Regions from separate parts of the Paenibacillus sp. MCAF9 genome, predicted to be linked through region 1. Evidence: riboswitches for the same ligand, from Rfam matches in the RefSeq annotation. Region 1 holds a riboswitch; each other region holds the start of a gene.

Region 1 (6,040 bases):
GGCTATGGAATACATTATGCGGTTAGCGTCAAAGGGCGTATTTACTGGCTACGAGGATGGTACATTTAAGCCTAATCAGAAAATCAACCGTATTGAAACGTTGACTGCTGCTGTCAGATTGATGGGTCTTCGCTCACAAGCGGAATCAGCAGATAAAATGAAAACGGATTTGCAATTTAATGACGGGGATAAAATCGCAAAAAAATACCCTTGGGCTGTTGGTTACGTTGCAGTAGCGCTGGAGAACGATCTATTCTCTGAGACTGAATCGGAAGTGAAACCGGAAGCAAACGCGACAAGGCTATGGTCTACGATTCTTCTCGTAAAAGCGCTTAAACTGGAAGACGAAGCGAAGGCGCTCAATAATACGAAGCTTGACTTTAAGGATGCAAAAGAGATCCCTGCTGGATCAGTAGGTTATGTAGCTCTTGCTTTGAAGAAAGGCATTATTACCGGCTACAATGATAAGAATGGAAAAACGTTCCGTCCTAATCAACCAGTAACCCGTGCAGAGCTGGCAGCGCTTCTCGATCGTACAGATACGGAAATGCCTAATCATGATGCACAAGCCATTATAGGCAAGCTAAAAGCAGCTCCTGCTGATGGCAAGCTGACGGTTGTTAAAGGAGATAACACGGAGGTTTCACTAGCATTAGATTCGAATGTGTTTATTTTCAGAGATGATAAAAAATCGCCAGTGAGCTCACTCCGAGCAGGTGATGAGGTACTCGTTCGTACGTATCTCAATCGTATCGTATTTATTGAAGTAACGAAGTCGGCTCCTGTTAGTACAGCTTTCTCGGAGAACGGAATTATTAATACATTAACGTTCAACAATCAGGCGAAATTGACGACGGTTTCTCTCATTACTCGATATGAAAACTCACAGGCAGTTGTCACAACATTCAGCATTGATCCAAGTGTAGTCATCACAGGTGACTCCTCGCAGCTGAAGGTTGGTCAATATGTACAAGTAAAAGGCGACAATGGCACAGTTAAATCAATTGAAGTGAAATAAGGTTTAAATAAGAGAAGGGCTGTCCTGAAAGTAGATTTTTCTACTTTTGGAACAGCCCTTTTTCCATTGCTCAACAATCAATATAATAGCTTACGAATCCAGCAGCGCTTAGTTTTCTGCATAATAAGCACGAAACAGTTCGTTAGAAATAGAGCTTGATTTCAATTGCGATATCGAACTATAATAAATGTAAATTTCAGGTAGGTGCAACTGGCGTAAACGTGGATGACCACGAGGGAGCACCTATTTCATATGTCGTGCGCCTGGGCAAAGTATTTGATCGATGATCAAATGCTTTTTTTATTTTCAGATAAAATAAAAAGGTTGAGGTGAGTATGTTGCAGTCCTATGAAGATCAGTTATTTAATAATCCGTATCCTGGTAGAACAATAATCGTGGGGATGAGCCCGTCAGGAAAACATTTTGTTCAAGTGTATTGGATAATGGGCAGAAGCGCGAACAGTCGCAACCGAATCTTTGAGCGCAATGAGCAGTTTGTAAGAAACATAGCATATGATGCGGCAAAAATGGAAGACCCTTCATTGATTATTTATGATCCGATAAAGAGTATGAATGGGATGCATATCATTTCCAATGGAGATCAGACTGAAACCATCTATGAAGCTTATGGCAAAAGTGCAACGTTTGAAGATGCATTAAAAAGCAGAAAGTTTGAACCGGATGCTCCCCATTATACACCGCGTATTTCCGGTATTATTGATACTGAATCAGCTTTGTACAGCTTGTCCATTTTGAAAACAAGGCAAAACGATCCGTCATTTTGCATCCGTCATTTCTTTCATTACGACTCTTTTACAAAAGGGATAGGTCATTGCATTCACACTTATAAAGGTGAAGAAAATGGTATTTTGAGATCTTTTGAAGGTGAACCGCTGGAGGTTCCTTTATTTGATTCAATGGATGAAACGGCTCAATTTTACTGGAGCAGCATAAACGCAGATCATAAAATTTCATTGCTTGTGAAGTTTATTCATACCGATGATCGTAAGGTGGAATTTAAAATAATAAATAAAAATCAGACGTTTTAGTGTCTCTATAATTAATTCCGACAAAAACGATGGGAAAAATTTAAATAATCGTTGACAGGGTCGTTTTTGAGGAATAATATAGGAATATATTCAAAGTGAGTTGAAAAACCATTTTGTAGGATGACAAAAGAAGATAATCTACTGGACCACCAGAGATTCAATAGGAGCGCAGTTCTGCGCCTTGTTGGGTCTCCTTTTTTTATCCAAAAAAACAAAAAAGCTCAAAGAGCGAAGCGAAAGGGATGTTTACAATCATGAAAAAACTAACACTAACATTAATTTCTGCAACAGTAGCCTTCTCAGCTCTAACCTATGTTGTCGTATCTGCCAAACAGGCGCAAGGTGCGCCTGCGGTGAAGGACAACGCTGCAATTGTTACCGAAGCAAAAGAAGAGAATCAATCCAAAATCATTACCGTTTCTGACACAGAGAAAAAATCAGAAGTAAACACAGCTGCAGCAGAAGGCGAAAAACAACCGCAAGCAAAAACGGCGGACACGATAGAGGCTAATAAACCTGAAGCAGAAAAAGAAGATGCGAAACAAGAAGATAAATCCAAAGTTACTCTTGCTGTAGATAAGAAGGAAGAGGCGCCTGCAGCTAAAGCGGCAGCAGCAAAGGAAGAGCCTGCGGCTAAAGCAAATACATCGGTTGAAAAAACAGCGACTCAGCCGAAAGAGACTGCCCAGCCTAAAGCAGCAACGACGGTGAAAGAAGAAAGCCAGCCTAAAGCTGCAGCCGTTGTAAAAGAAGAGCCAAAAGCAGCAGCACCTGCTGCGAAAGAAGAAACACAATCGAAACCAGCAGAGCCAGCTGCAAAAGAAGAAAAGAAGCCATCTAAATCGGTCTCATTTGTGAAAAAAGATACGGTACAGCCGAAAGCACCATCATCCTCAGAGGCTCCTTCTTCTTCCTCTTCATCATCATCTTCGTCTTCCGAAGGTCAACAGCCAGCACCATCGACGACGGAAGAAGAAATCTGCTAGAAACAAGAAATACGTATTCATGAATTATGAAATGGGGGTGGCCATAAGAGGCAGATCAGCCTCTTATGACCGGCTCCCTGCACGAGATCTTGAAGCGACTAGTGGAGAATACATATTTCACACTTGGCACATCGACAAAATTTGATGAAAACGAGGAATGAACATGAAATTACAATTTAATACATCCAAAAGATGGTTAGCTCTTATATTGGCTGCATTATTAATTTTGCCAGCTGCCAATATCGTTAATGCCAATCCAGCTTCGGAAACTCTAGTAAATAGCGGCGCCAGCCATTATAACTATTTTAATAATGTGTATGATCATTTGGATGATGAGAACCATATTCTTCAAACGGTAACGTATGAAGATATTATTAATCTCTTTGACAGCGAAGGCACATATGTTGTGTTGTTTGGCGGAGCTTGGAGCGATAAAACACAAGCGAATATTGGCTTTATTAATCAGGTGGCAAAGCAATATGGTGTAAAAACCATCTATAACTTTGATACAAGGTTAGATGGCAAATCACTAGAGATTGCTGAAACGCAAACGAAAGAAATCAAAGTTGGCAACAACACTTTTGATTTTGCAGAAGCGTATGTCGAGCTGGTCAGAAAATATTTAACGAACCTCGATGAAGTACTTCCAGCAGGAGATATCGTTAGCTATACGAAAAAAGACAGCAAGGGCGCAGTAATTTCAGAAGGCTCAGCGAAAAAAATTGAAGCACCATTCCTGTTTGTGTATAACAAAAAGAAAATTGTTTCCTCTTTGGCTTCAACAAATGTGTGGAGCGATTACTTAACTAATGGCGTTTTGGACGCGAGCAAAGTAGATGCTTACAAAGCAAAAGTGAGTCAAGTATTTGAAGGAATCACTTCATTTGATACGATTAACCGTTCGAATTCCATCAAAGCAGCTTTCAATAGAAACGGATCAATCATTAACAAAAAAGAAACGGTTATTTTTGACGAATCGGACGGAGAGCTCGTATTTGAACATGTAACCTATCACCAATTGACGAAGATTCTCGAGAGCGAAGGGAATTATACGATCTTGTTCGGCGGCTCTTGGTGCCCGAATACACAAGCAGCCATTAAGTTTGTTAACGAATATGCGAAAAAAAATAACATTGATAAAGTTTATTTTTGGGACACCAAGCTGGATTCGGGAATTTCGATCCTGGATCTTTATAAAGACCCGAACGCTGACCCCCATAACGGAACATTCTTTCAAACAAGAGATACGAATCATCCTTACGCCAATCTGTATGTAGATTTGATTAACAAATATTTGCCTGATATTAAAACACAATACGTAAAAACAAAAGACAATGTAAAGTATACGAATGAGAACGGCGTTGAAGTAATCGCAAGCAAAGCGCAAGTTCCATACCTCTTTCAATATAACAAAGACAACAAGGATGTTGATGGCAACAGAGCTCCAATTCTTGGGCATATTGAATTGATGTATTCTTGGACCAATATTCAACCTGATTATGTAAGCAGCGGCGGACTTGGTGTGAATTACAAAAATTATACAAATGCTTTGAACAGCCTATTTGCAAGAGTTGAGGCCAAACCTACAGGGCTGACAGCGGTTAAACCAACCTCATCCGATGAAAATGATGGTCAAATTACAGGAACGAAAGGCAAAGCGCTTGAATACAAGCTTGAAAATGAAACGGATTACAAGGCTGTAACTGGTGATGCAATAACTAACTTAGTGCCAGGTACTTACAATGTTAGATATGCATCCAAGCTTGGATACAATGGTCCTCATACAGCAGGAATTCCCGCAGCTGTTTCGTACAAAGCGGGCGAAGCTGTAAACGTAGTGGTGCCATCCTTTATTCAAGACCAAGCTGCACCAACAGGGCTGGCAGGTGTTGCACCAACGACATCAGCTAACAATGACGGTAAAATTACTGGAACGACGACAGCGCTTGAATACAAGCTGTCTAATTCGTTATCCGATTATATTCGTGCAACAGAACCGTCTGTTACAGATCTTGTTTACGGTACTTATGATGTTCGTTACGCGGCAAAAGAAGGATATCGCCCAAGCCCTAAAGTAGAGGTTGTTATTCCGGCTTACGGCGAGGAAGCGCAAGAAGCGCCGACTGGCTTAACAGGCGTATCACCGACAACGATTGCTAATAACGATGGACAAATTACAGGAACGACTGCAGCTCTAGAATACAGATTAGATGGAACGGATGTTTATCAAGCAGCAACAGAACCAGCGATCACTGGTCTCGCAGCAGGCACCTACAATATCAGATTTGCAGCTAAACCTGGATTCAGTGCAAGCCCAGCAATTGATATCGTTATCAAAGCGTTTGCTCTACAAGAGCAGTCGGAACCATCAGGCTTGACGGGTGTAGCTCCTACCTCTTCAGCTAATAATGATGGACAAATTACAGGAACAACGACAGCACTTGAATACAAGCTGTCAGGAGCTGAGTCCTATCAAGCGGCAACAGCGCCATCTATTACTGGCTTATCATCTGGAACTTACAACGTGAGGTTTGCGGCTAAGGAAGGCTATAATGCCGGCGCAGTGCTAGATGTCATTGTACCTAATTATGTATCCCCTCCAAGTGGTGGAAACAATGGCCCAAATCCAACGCCTACACCTACACCTCCAGCAGGTGGAGACGATGATGGTACAGCACCAACAGTAACGATAACAGCAACAACCGATGCTGCGACAGGAGCAACCGTAGCGAAAGCAACCGCAGCTTCTATTACAAGCTTAGTTGAGCTTGCTAAGAAAGCGGAAGCAGCAGGCAAAACCTCTGTCGTCGAGCTTAAGGTTGAAGCAACAGCTCAAACTAAATCTGTAGAGCTGAGCATTCCAAGAAAATCGTTTAATGAAGTAGCTTCAAGCACAAATGCGGGTGTGAAGGCCAATCTTGGCGTTGGCACTGTCGTTTTTAACGCAAAAGCAATTGAAAGCATCAGCAATTCGGCTGAAGCGGGTG
Region 2 (6,040 bases), on a different contig from region 1:
AGGTGTTTTCGCTTAATCGTTGAACAGCTTGGAATAACGTGCAAAAAGGAGTTGGCAGTGTGAAACGTATTTTATTTGTATGTACAGGCAATACATGCCGCTCACCGATGGCAGAGGCTATGCTTCGCCGAATGGCTGCATTGAGAGGGATCACCGTAGCCGTTCGCTCCGCAGGCATATCTACTATTGATGGACTGCCCGTGTCAGCTCATGCTGTGGAGACCCTTAGGCAGCGGGACATCGAGCATAAGAGCACGTCGCTGGCGCTGACGAGCGAAGCGGTTGGTTGGGCTGATATTATTTTGACAATGACGGTTAATCATAAGCGCGGTTTGCTGCAATGGCATCCCGAAGCGGTCGACAAAATCTATACGTTAAAGGAATATGCAAATCAAGACGCACAAGTGCTCGCCGATATTGAGGAGCTGGAGCAGCTTTATACAGAGCTTCATATGAAGCAGGCGCTTGGCCAACAGCTGACGACTGGCGAGAGAAGACGATTGCTTGAGCTGGAGCGTCGCATACCGAGCTTTGACATCGTTGATCCTTTCGGAGGCTCGCTTGCTATATACAGCAGCAGTGCTAACGAAATAGAGGACGCGCTCGTCAAGCTGCTGGACAAGCTGGCCAAAAGATAAGTGTTCAGGGTTGCGGAAGTCATTTTTGTTCCCGTTCGATTGATTTTTGCAGCTGTATAAGATATAATAAAATGACAATATACGGTTTCCGATGTAACTGGCGACGGAAGTGGGTAACCACGGTGGAGCATCGGAATATACGGCCGGTCGCCTGGGCAAAGAGCAGCATGCTAATAAGCATGTCATGCTCTTTTTTCGTCTTTTTGGGCAAAAATAGGTATACTAGCACTGTGATGTTTCATTTCTAAGGAGGTCTTTTGCGTTGAAAATTGCTATTGGTGCTGACCATGCAGGTTATCGTTTGAAGGACGAAGTTGTACCGTTTCTTCGATCGCTTGGTCATGAAATTGAAGATCTTGGCTGCAACTGTGACCAATCCGTCGATTATCCGGACTATGCATTGCCCGTATGCGACCTTGTTACGAGCGGCAAAGCAGAGCGCGGTATACTCATTTGTGGAACAGGTATCGGCATGTCGATTGCGGCTAATAAAGTACGCGGCATCCGCTGTGCGCTTGTGAATGATATGTTCTCAGCCAAAGCCACTCGGGAGCATAATGATACTAATGTTTTGGCGCTTGGGGAACGAGTAATCGGTCCTGGAGTGGCACTCGAAATTATTCGCATATGGCTTGAAACGCCGTTCTCAAATGGAGAACGCCATGTCGGTCGTGTTAGTAAAGTGAAACAAATTGAAGAACAGTACATCAGCCAGTCCTAATTAGGGGGCATTCGCAATGAACGTAGACGAAAACGTACAGCTTGGAAGCATTGCAGAACAGGTTGAGCAAATTGTTCGGGAACTGGCAGCGGCAGGCAAGCTTGGCATGAGTCAGCTGCTAGTAATCGGTGTAAGTACTAGTGAGGTGCTTGGTCATCGCATCGGGACTTCGGGCACCATTGAAACGGCTGCACAAATTTACGCAGGCGTTGAAGCGGTTCGCAGCGAAGTTGGCTTTATTCCCGTTTATCAATGCTGTGAGCATCTGAATCGCGCGCTTGTCATTGATCAAGCTTCTGCAGAACGATTGGGGCTTGATATTGTAGGTGCAGTGCCAGTGCCTAAAGCGGGCGGCTCCATGGCAGCTTATGCCTATCGTCAGCTGAAGGAACCTTGTTTGGTGGAAACGGTGCAGGCGCATGCGGGCATCGATATTGGTGATACGTTTATCGGTATGCATTTGAAGCGGGTGGCTGTTCCCGTTCGTCCGACGATTCGTGAAATTGGAGGAGCGCATGTCACGATGGCTATCACAAGGCCAAAGTTAATAGGCGGCTCCCGAGCGGTATACGAGCTTAGCGAGAATCTAACGGCAGAGCAATCTGCTGGAACTTGCGAATAGTTGATTTATAGCGATAATTTTTTGATTTTCAGCGTCTAAAGGACACCGAAGACGTTTTTGCTTGATAAAGGGTATCTAATTTGAGGAGGAATTTAATCATGGAAAATTTGCGCAAACAAGACCCAGAAGTATTGAAAGCTCTAGGACTAGAACTTACTCGTCAACGTGACAATATCGAGCTTATCGCATCCGAGAACATCGTTAGCGAAGCGGTTTTGGAAGCTATGGGAAGCGTTTTGACGAACAAATATGCAGAAGGTTACCCAAGCAAACGTTTCTATGGCGGTTGTGAGCATGTTGACATCGTTGAGGATATTGCCCGCAACCGTGCGAAAGAGCTTTTTGGCGCTGAGCATGCGAACGTGCAACCACACTCCGGCGCACAAGCGAACATGGCTGTTTACCTTGCAGCTTTGCAGCCTGGCGACACTGTGCTTGGTATGAATCTAGCACATGGCGGACATTTGACACACGGCAGCCCTGTTAATGCATCTGGATTGCTTTATAACTTTGTTGCATATGGTGTACAAGAAGATTCCTTCACTATTGATTATGAAGAAGTTCGCAAGCTTGCTTTCAAGCACCGTCCTCGTTTGATCGTTGCAGGCGCTAGTGCATATCCGCGCACAATCGATTTCGAGAAGCTTGGCAAAATTGCTAATGATGTAGGCGCATTGTTTATGGTTGATATGGCTCACATCGCTGGTTTGGTTGCTGCAGGCCTTCACCCGAGCCCGGTGCCTCATGCGCATTTTGTAACAACTACAACCCACAAAACCCTTCGCGGACCTCGCGGCGGTATGATCCTTTGTCGTCAACCTTGGGCTGCTGCGATTGATAAAGCAGTTTTCCCAGGCTCGCAAGGCGGTCCTTTGATGCACATTATCGCTGCTAAAGCAGTAGCTTTCGGCGAGGCGCTTCAACCTGAATTCAAGCAATACGCAACCCAAGTTGTTAAGAACGCTAAAGTTCTTTCGGAAGAGCTTGTTGCAAAAGGCTTTAATATCGTATCTGGCGGAACAGACAATCACTTGATGCTGCTCGACACACGCAATCTGAACATTACAGGAAAAGTAGCAGAACATGTGCTTGATGAAGTAGGCATTACGGTTAACAAAAATGCCATTCCGTTTGATCCAACAAGCCCGTTTGTAACATCCGGTATTCGTATTGGTACACCTGCAGCGACAGCTCGCGGCATGGAAGAGAACGCAATGAAGGTTATTGCTGAGGTTATTGCACTTGTGCTTAACAGCCCTCAAGATCAAGAGGTGCTCTCCAAAGCGCGCGGCATGGTTCGTGATCTTACTGCACAATTCCCGCTTTACCCTGGCATGACTTACTAATCATAAATATATTATTAATTAAAAAAAGACCTATTTGTGCATATGCATGAATAGGTCTTTTTTTGATTATATGCCGTGCATAAATAATATATCTAAAAAAATAATACAATTAGAAGCTGCGTGGAATAAATGAGCAAACGTCAATGTTGAAATGAAAAAACGTTCATTTTGCACAAGCGAAAAATAATAATTAAATATAATGGTCGTTATTATTTATGTTATAGTATAAACACCGAAAAAATACGTTATATATTTGTGGAATATATATGTAATTTAAAACAATATGGAAATATAAAGGATTTTCAATTTAATCTGTATTTTTAAGTATTAGTGCTATTTTTGTAAATAAATGACTGTAAAAATATTAAACTGAAATATTATTAAAATAATTAACTGAATAAACGCTGTACAGCATTAACGCAACAGAATAATTAATTGAATAAACGCGTTAATGTGTTAAAGAACAGTGTATAAAAGTAATTATAAACAAAAATTTACAGCTTACATATTCTTGATAAATAATTAACATGGTTGTATAGTGAAATTTATTATTATATTTAAACTCATTGTTTAAGTGGGGAAAATGTTTAGCATTGCTCAAAAGGATACGTATATTTGCATTGGACAAGCTAGAAGAAGATGCAAACGTTTGTGTACAAAGCGAGTAAGTTGGACGATTTTGCCATGTTGAACTGAGCAGAAAAAAAACGGGAGGATTACAATGAGAACAAGAAAGTCTGCTTTATCATTTATTGCTGCTTTACTCATTCTTGCTATTGTCGCTGTTGGTTGTACGCCTAAAGAAGAAACAGGCAACAACGGTGCTACGAACGGCGCAACAAACGGCGCTACAAATGGAGGAGCATCCGAAGCGAAAGTTTTCAGAATGAACATTCACTCTGAGCCTTCGACACTTGACCCGGCACTTATGGAAGACAACGTATCAGGTACACTTGCAACTGGTATCTACGAGGGTCTAACTCGTAAAAACGAGAATGGTGAATCCATTCCTGCAACTGCTGAAAGCTGGGTAAAATCAGAAGACGGCAAAACCTACACATTTAAAATCCGCAAAGACGCAAAATGGAGTAACGGCGACCCTGTTACTGCAAATGACTTCGAATTCTCTTGGAAACGCGCACTTGATCCAGCTGTAGGTTCAACTTACGCGTACCAATTCTACTACATCGTTGGCGCACAAGATTATAACGAAGGCAAAACGACAAACACGGATGCTGTGGGTATCAAAGCTCTTGATGCTCAAACGCTTGAAGTTAAGCTCGTTTCACCTACACCATACTTCTTGAGCCTTACATCATTCTATGTTTACAACCCTGTTCATCCTTCTGTGAAGGACAACGAGGCTTGGGCAGCTGATGCTAAAACAATCATCGGTAACGGTCCTTTTAAAATGAGCGAATGGCAGCACAATACTTCCATTAAGCTTGTTCCTAACGAAAACTACTACGATAAAGCACAAGTGAAATTTGCAGGCGTTGACTTCACAATGATCGCTGAATCTGCAACTGAACTTGCTAACTACGAGACAGGCAAACTTGATTACACTGGTAAACCAACTGGTGAAATCCCAGCTGAGCAAATTCCGGTTCTAAAAGAATCGAAAAAAGACGAGATCGTTACTAAAGGTATCGCAAGCTCGTACTACTACCAATTCAACACAGAAGAAGTTCCTTTCAACAACGTAAAAGTACGTAAAGCACTTGCAATGGCGATTGATCGTCAAGCAATCGTTGAGAGCGTAACAATGGCTGGCGAAGTTCCTTCGTTTGGTTTTGTACCACCAGGCATCATCGGTTTGAAAGAAGATTACCGTAACGAAGTGAAAGATGATTTCTTCACTGAAAATGTTGACGAAGCAAAAACATTGCTTGCTGAAGGTCTAGCTGAGCTTAAGCTTGCTAAGTTCCCTAAAGTAACATTGACGTTCAACACAAGCGACGGCCACAAGAAAATTGCTGAAGCAATCGTTGAAATGTGGCGTCAAAACCTTGGTATCGAAGTTGGTATCGAAAACCAAGAGTTTGCTGTTCTATTGAAAAACCGTACTGCAATGAACTATCAAATCGCTCGCGCAGGTTGGGGAGCTGACTACAACGATCCAATGACTTACTTGGATATGTTCGTAACTGGCGGCGGTCAAAATAATACAGGTTTTGCTTCACCTGAATACGACGCTTTGATCAAAAAAGCGAATGCAAGCGGAGATCAAGCTGAACGTATTGCGGCTATGACTGAGGCAGAAAAAATTCTTATGGAATACATGCCGATTATGCCAATTTACTACTACAGCAACGTTTACATGCTTAAACCTGGATTCAAGAACATCTTCTTGGACTACAAAGGGGACATCGACTACACAAGAGGTTTCTACGAAGCGAAATAGTCGTCCTTCCAGCACCTGAAGCTAGGGATATATGCGGGGTGTCCGCATATATCCCTTTCTTGTTGACAGATTCAGGCTTTATCACTTTTTAGCATTACTTCTTGTTTATATTCTGTAAGGAGGTGTCCATTGCGTTGATAAAATATGTATCCAAGAAGTTTCTGTCCATGTTTGTCTCGTTGTTTGTTCTTGCGTCCGCTACGTTCTTTCTTATGAAAATTATCCCGGGCGATCCCTTCATTAGGGAGAAGGCTATTCCCGAGAAAATAAGGGAGCACCTCTTGCAAATGTACGGCCTTGATCAGCCGG
Region 3 (6,040 bases), on a different contig from region 1:
TCCCGTTTGTAAGCTCAAATATCGACTTCAGCAAGGAACCTGCAATGAACGGACTTGTGTCTGAGCAGGCAATCGGTAAACCAGCTGCGAAAGGTAAAATTTATGACGCGATCATATTGGATGAAGGCGGGCAAAAGATCGGCGTATTCGGCTTAACAACGGAGGACACAAAATTCCTTGCATCGCCAGGAGATAATATTGTGTTCGAGGATTATATTAAGAAAGCTGAAGAAACGGTCAAAATGCTCGAAAAAGAAGGCATCAATAAGATTGTGGCATTGACGCATCTAGGAAATGAATTTGATAAAGTATTGGCTGAGAAGGTTACGGGCATCGACGTTATCGTCGGTGGACATAGCCACACGAAGGTTGACGCACCGCTTGTATATCATGCTACGGGAGAACCGACACTCGTTGTACAGGCAGAACAATATGGCAATTATTTGGGCCGTTTGGACCTCGAATTCAATAACAAAGGGATATTGACCGCATGGAATGGCAAGCTGCTTACAGTTAGCGGTTATGCAGCGGACCCGGAAGCTGTTGAAATGTTGAAGCCATACAGTGCGGGTGTTGCCGATATTCAGAAGCAAGTCATCGGTAAAACAAATGTGTTCCTGGATGGTGATCGTAATTCTGTACGGTCAAAAGAAACCAACTTAGGAAACTTGATCACAGACGGTATGGTCTCCAAAGTAAAAAGCTTCGTAAACAGCAACGAGGCATTAAAGCAATTGGATGTAAAAGGTTATGTTGGCATTCAGAATGGCGGAGGTATTCGCGAATCAATTAAGAAAACCGCTGAGGGTAAAGTAGATGGAGACATCTCGATGGGCGAATTACTTACGGTGATGCCTTTCGGAAACAACCTTACGGCGCTTCGTATGACAGGCCAAGAAATTATTGCTGCGCTTGAGAACGGTGTAAGTGGAATCAAAACCGGAGAAGGCCGCTTCCCGCAAGTATCGGGCATGCGCTTCTACTACGATTCTAATAAGAACCCTGAAATATTGGATGCAGACGGAAAGCTTAAGCAGGCTGGCGAACGCATTACGAAGGTTGAAATTAAAAACGCAGACGGCAGCTACAGCGCAATTGATTTGAATGCTTATTATTTTGTAGCAACAAACTCATTTATGGCTAATGGCGGCGATTTCTATCGCTCGATGAAGCAAGCCAAAGATGCTGGACGTCAGCACGAAATGAACATTGTTGACTACGAGGTATTCTTGGAGTATATCAATCAACTAGGTACGATTAATGCAACGACAGAAGGACGCATTGTTGATGTGAATGTTGTAGTTCCGACACCTACTCCAACACCAACAACACCGCCGGTGACAACACCGACGCCGACACCAACGCCAACACCGACGACACCGCCGGTGACGACACCAACGCCGACACCATCCATCACATTTAGTGATGTACGCGGCCACTGGGCGGCAGATGCTATTGCGAAGGCAGTGGAAATTGGGTTTGTTAATGGGTATGGAGACGGCACGTTCCACCCTGGAGACACAGCAACAAGAGCACAATTTATTACAATGGTAGGCAGGGCGCTGAAGCTTGAATCGTCGACAAGCAAGCTGGACTTTGCAGATGCAGATAAAGTTCCTGCATGGGCACGCTCCTTCTTTGCACAGCTTATTGAAGATAAGGTCATTGCAGGCTACGAGGATAATACGCTTCGACCATCAAGTGAATTAACAAGAACGGAAATGACCGTAATTCTTGTTCGCGCACTAGGCATTAAAGTTGATCCGAAGGCGAAGCCGACGTTTGCTGATTTGAGTGACATCCCTGTATGGGCACGTCCTTATATCGCTGCGGCACAAGCCGAAGGACTAGTAGCAGGCATGGGCGGCAATAAATTTGCACCTAAGAAAAATGCAACAAGAGCAGATGTGGTTACACTGATTTTGTCCGCACTAGAGTATGAAGGAAGAAACGGAATTTAATTAAGCAAAAGCGTCCCATTCCACTTGTTAAGAGTGGGGTGGGACGTTTTTTTTAGTAAGATTTGTTGTTTTCATACAAAGAAGGCGACACTTCATTTGAAACCTATGTTAAATTAGAGGGAGTAGATACCGTTTGCATTTCTAGACATAAATAGAAAGAGTGAAACTTGGATGGCTGATGATCGACTGGATGATAAGCTTAGCAAAATGATTGATGTAGCAAGGCTGTATTATGAACTAGATTATAATCAGGAAGAAATCGCTCAGAAGCTGGGGGTATCGCGCCCTACGATATCAAGATTTTTACAGCAGGCGAAAGATGAGGGGTACGTTCAAATAAAAATCGTACACCCGAACGAAAACAATTTTGTTCTGGCGAATCGTTTGGAAGCGAAGTTTGGGCTGAAAAAAGCGGTTATCGTTTCTGTGCCGCAGTATGAGGACAGCATCGTAAAAAGGTATATTGGCGAAGCGGCAGCGAACTATTTATACGATACGGTAAAAGATGGCGATATCATTGCGACAACGTGGGGAACGACGCTCTTTCAAATGGCTTCTCAGCTTAAGGATAAGCCGGTTCGCGACGTTAAGGTCGTGCAGCTCAACGGAGGGGTTAGCCATTCAGAGACCAATACATACGCTTATGAAATTGTTCATTTATTCGGCAAGGCTTTCCATACGATACCTTACTTTATTCCGTTGCCGGCGCTTGTTGATCATGAGGTTGTCAAGCGGACGATTGAATCGGATCGCCATATCCGCAATATTTTGGAGCTAGGGAAGCTCTCTAATATTGCCGTTGTAACCGTGGGAGCCCCTACGGATGATTCTGTATTAATTAGAGCCAATTATTTCACAGATTCCGATCTGGAAATTATTCGCGAGAAGGCAGCTGGGGATATATGCTCACGCTATATCGATATAACAGGCAATATTTGTTCAACACTCATGAACCAGCGCACGATTGGAATCAGTCTCGATGAACTGAAGCGCAAGGACCAGTCGATACTTGTGGCAGGCGGAGCGAAGAAGGTAGATGGCATTTATGGCGCGCTGCGCGGCGGCTACACGAATGTACTCATTACCGATCAGTTTACAGCGAGGTATCTATTAGAACGGGATGTGTAGACGTCCTATAGAACGAACGAGGGGATCTTAGCTGCAAGGCAGCAAATAAGATCCTCTCGTTTTTCTTCCTATCTCTCTTAATGAAGTGCAAATCGCTCAGCGGAGTCAACCGTATGCTTCAGAAGCGTGGCGATCGTAACAGGACCTACGCCTGCAGGCACAGGGGTGATCGCACTTGCTTTTGCTAGGCACGCCTCGTAATCAACGTCCCCAATATTCCCTTTATTGTACCCTGCATCTAGCACTACAGCGCCATCGCGAATCCATTCGCCTTGAATAAAGCTTGGTTTGCCGACTGCAGCAACGACGATATCGGCAAGACGCAATAGCTCCGCTACATTTTCCGTTTTGGAATGACAGGTTGTTACGGTTGCATTGCGGTTCAGCAGCATCTGAGAAACGGGTTTGCCGAGAATCGGGCTTCGTCCAACGACGACGGCATGTTTGCCTTCAACCTTGATGTTATAGTAATCAAGAATAGCCATAATAGCAGCAGGGGTACATGACGGATACTGGGCATAACCAAATGCATTTTGAGCAAAACCTAGCGCGGTTACACCATCAACATCCTTATGGATACTAATCGCTTCAAAGGCAGCACGCTCATCAATTTGATGCGGTACGGGGTGCTGCAAGAGGATGCCGTGAATAAGCGGGTCTTCATTAAGCTGCAAAATAACGTCAATCAAATCATCCGTTGAAATGTTTTTGTTCAAATGAATACGTTTGGAATCAATGCCAAGCCTCTTGCATGCATTGCCCTTCATTCGAACGTAGGTTTCAGACGCAGGGTCATCGCCCACCAGTATCGTCGCTAAGCATGGAATGATTCCCCGCTTGCTTAGAGTCTCAACTCTTTCTTTCAATTGCTCTTTAATCGCATCGGCCACAATGGCTCCATCCAAAATCAGTTTCTCCGTCATCTTCTACCTCAGCCCCTTATAAATAGATGTTAAAAAAACATAAAAAGGCAAGGGGTATGTCCCCTTACCTTTGCCCAGGCGTACGGCTAATGATCTGTGCGCTTCCTCATGGCTATCCATGTTCCGCCAGTTACGCACAGCTTTTTATTGGTATTTTGATTTTAACAGGTGGAAAGTTCAAAAGCGAGCCATCAACGTTATTTTATGATTATTTAGGTGTAGAAACAAGAGAATGGGTGCTATAATTACTATACCAAGAGGGAGCGGGTCGCGCTGCCCTCTTTATTTGCAGTTTGCGCAAAATGATGGGAGATTGAGGTGGTAAGTTGTTAAAGCTCACTAGATTTTTGAGGAAATATTGGCTGAGCGCTGTGCTGGCACCGTTGTTTATGCTGCTAGAGGTGTTCATGGATTTGCTGCAGCCGCGGTTCATGGCGAGCATTGTGAATGAGGGCATTATAGCAGGTGATCTCACAGCAATCGCGAGCACCGCTCCCAAAATGCTGATCGCCGCATTAATCGGACTAATAGCAGGTGTCGGCTGTACGGTGTTCTCGACGATAGCGTCGCAAAACTTTGGGGCTGATCTGAGGCAGGAGCTGTTTCAAAAAATCCAGTCGCTGTCGCTTCGATCGCTTGACCGTTTTGGTTCAGGCTCGATCGTGACGAGACTGACGGGCGATGTCACACAAATTCAGAACTTAGTATTGCTGCTGCTTCGCGTATTTGCACGAAGTTCATTCATTATTATCGGCAGTCTGGTCATGGCTTTTGTAATAAGCCCGCGCCTATCTATTATTTTGCTCGCAATGATACCCTTATTAGCTCTCTTCCTCATCATTACAACTCGGATTACCGTTCCTTTGTTTTCAATGATGCAGCACCGGCTCGATCAAGTGAATACCGTTATGCAAGAAAATTTGTCCGGTATCCGTGTTGTGAAAGCATTTGTACGGTCCGATTACGAGGAAGAACGTTTTAATGAAACAAACTCAAATCTACTGCATGCCAGTCTAAAAGCAGCTAAGATCGTTGCGCTTAATACGCCGCTTGTGTCGATCATTCTTAATTTTAGCATTGTAGCTGCATTATGGTATGGGGGAATGCTTTCTGAGCACGGGGCGCTGTCAGTGGGCAGTCTCGCCGCCTTTTTAACTTATATTACACAGCTTCTCTTTTCTACTCTAGGACTTGGAAATCAATTGATTGCAATCTCTCGGGCCAAGGCTTCTGCTGACCGAATTAACGAGATATTGGAGGTGCCGGCAGATAAATGGACAGCTGAACGAAAAGCTAACGAGCAGTCCAAGAAAATACAGGCTGGCAGAATTACGTTTGACCATGTGAGCTTCAGCTATGAAGGCTCGGAGAAAAATATACTTCACGACATAGATCTGGATATAGAGCCGGGCGAGACGATTGGGATCGTAGGGGTGAACGGCTCAGGAAAATCAACGCTGGTCAGCCTCATTCCAAGGTTTTATGAAGCGACAGAGGGGATGATTCGCATTGATTCCCATCCAATTAACGAGATTGCTTCTGCAGAGCTGCATAGCCATATCGGTATGGTGCTTCAGCAGGCGCATCTGTTCAGTGGAACCATTCGTGACAATATCAGCTATGGCAAACCGGATGCGAGTCAGGATGAAATAGAGGCAGCAGCCAAGGCAGCTGAGGCTCATGCCTTCATTATGGAGCTGGAGAATGGCTACGATACGCTGCTTGGCCAGCGCGGGGTCAATCTGTCCGGCGGTCAAAAGCAGCGTTTGTCCATTGCCCGGACGCTGCTGCTGAAACCCAAAATTGTCATCCTTGATGATTGTACAAGCGCGGTTGATCTGAGAACGGATTTACTCATACGCAAATCATTGCAAGAGATTATGAAGAGCAGCACTTGTCTTATCATTGGCCAGCGAATTGCATCCGTACAGCAGGCAAATCGGATTATCGTGCTTGAGGATGGTCGAATTACAGCCATTGGCACGCATCAGGAGCTTCTTGAACAAAGCAAGCTATACCAGAAAATGG

What was found. Region 1 has a riboswitch for ZMP and ZTP ahead of AB4Z45_RS10040 (IMP cyclohydrolase). Riboswitches for the same ligand answer to the same signal wherever they lie in the genome.
Region 2: another riboswitch for ZMP and ZTP. It lies ahead of rpiB (ribose 5-phosphate isomerase B); the one in region 1 lies ahead of AB4Z45_RS10040 (IMP cyclohydrolase).
Region 3: another riboswitch for ZMP and ZTP. It lies ahead of AB4Z45_RS29315 (bifunctional 5,10-methylenetetrahydrofolate dehydrogenase/5,10-methenyltetrahydrofolate cyclohydrolase); the one in region 1 lies ahead of AB4Z45_RS10040 (IMP cyclohydrolase).

Annotation. Positions count from the first base shown of each region.
Region 1 is NZ_JBFREL010000004.1:452,179-458,218, forward strand. Features, by position in the region: gene AB4Z45_RS10035 (S-layer homology domain-containing protein) at 1-1,018, shown strand, start outside; ZMP/ZTP riboswitch at 1,215-1,294, shown strand; gene AB4Z45_RS10040 (IMP cyclohydrolase) at 1,354-2,067, shown strand; gene AB4Z45_RS10045 (hypothetical protein) at 2,322-3,053, shown strand; gene AB4Z45_RS10050 (S-layer homology domain-containing protein) at 3,217-6,040, shown strand, end outside.
Region 2 is NZ_JBFREL010000007.1:191,669-197,708, forward strand. Features, by position in the region: gene AB4Z45_RS14960 (low molecular weight protein arginine phosphatase) at 60-638, shown strand; ZMP/ZTP riboswitch at 722-802, shown strand; gene rpiB (ribose 5-phosphate isomerase B) at 901-1,359, shown strand; gene AB4Z45_RS14970 (TIGR01440 family protein) at 1,376-1,981, shown strand; gene glyA (serine hydroxymethyltransferase) at 2,080-3,327, shown strand; gene AB4Z45_RS14980 (peptide ABC transporter substrate-binding protein) at 4,049-5,731, shown strand; gene AB4Z45_RS14985 (ABC transporter permease) at 5,866-6,040, shown strand, end outside.
Region 3 is NZ_JBFREL010000036.1:19,270-25,309, forward strand. Features, by position in the region: gene AB4Z45_RS29305 (5'-nucleotidase C-terminal domain-containing protein) at 1-1,961, shown strand, start outside; gene AB4Z45_RS29310 (sugar-binding transcriptional regulator) at 2,133-3,089, shown strand; gene AB4Z45_RS29315 (bifunctional 5,10-methylenetetrahydrofolate dehydrogenase/5,10-methenyltetrahydrofolate cyclohydrolase) at 3,167-4,012, opposite strand; ZMP/ZTP riboswitch at 4,078-4,156, opposite strand; gene AB4Z45_RS29320 (ABC transporter ATP-binding protein) at 4,339-6,040, shown strand, end outside.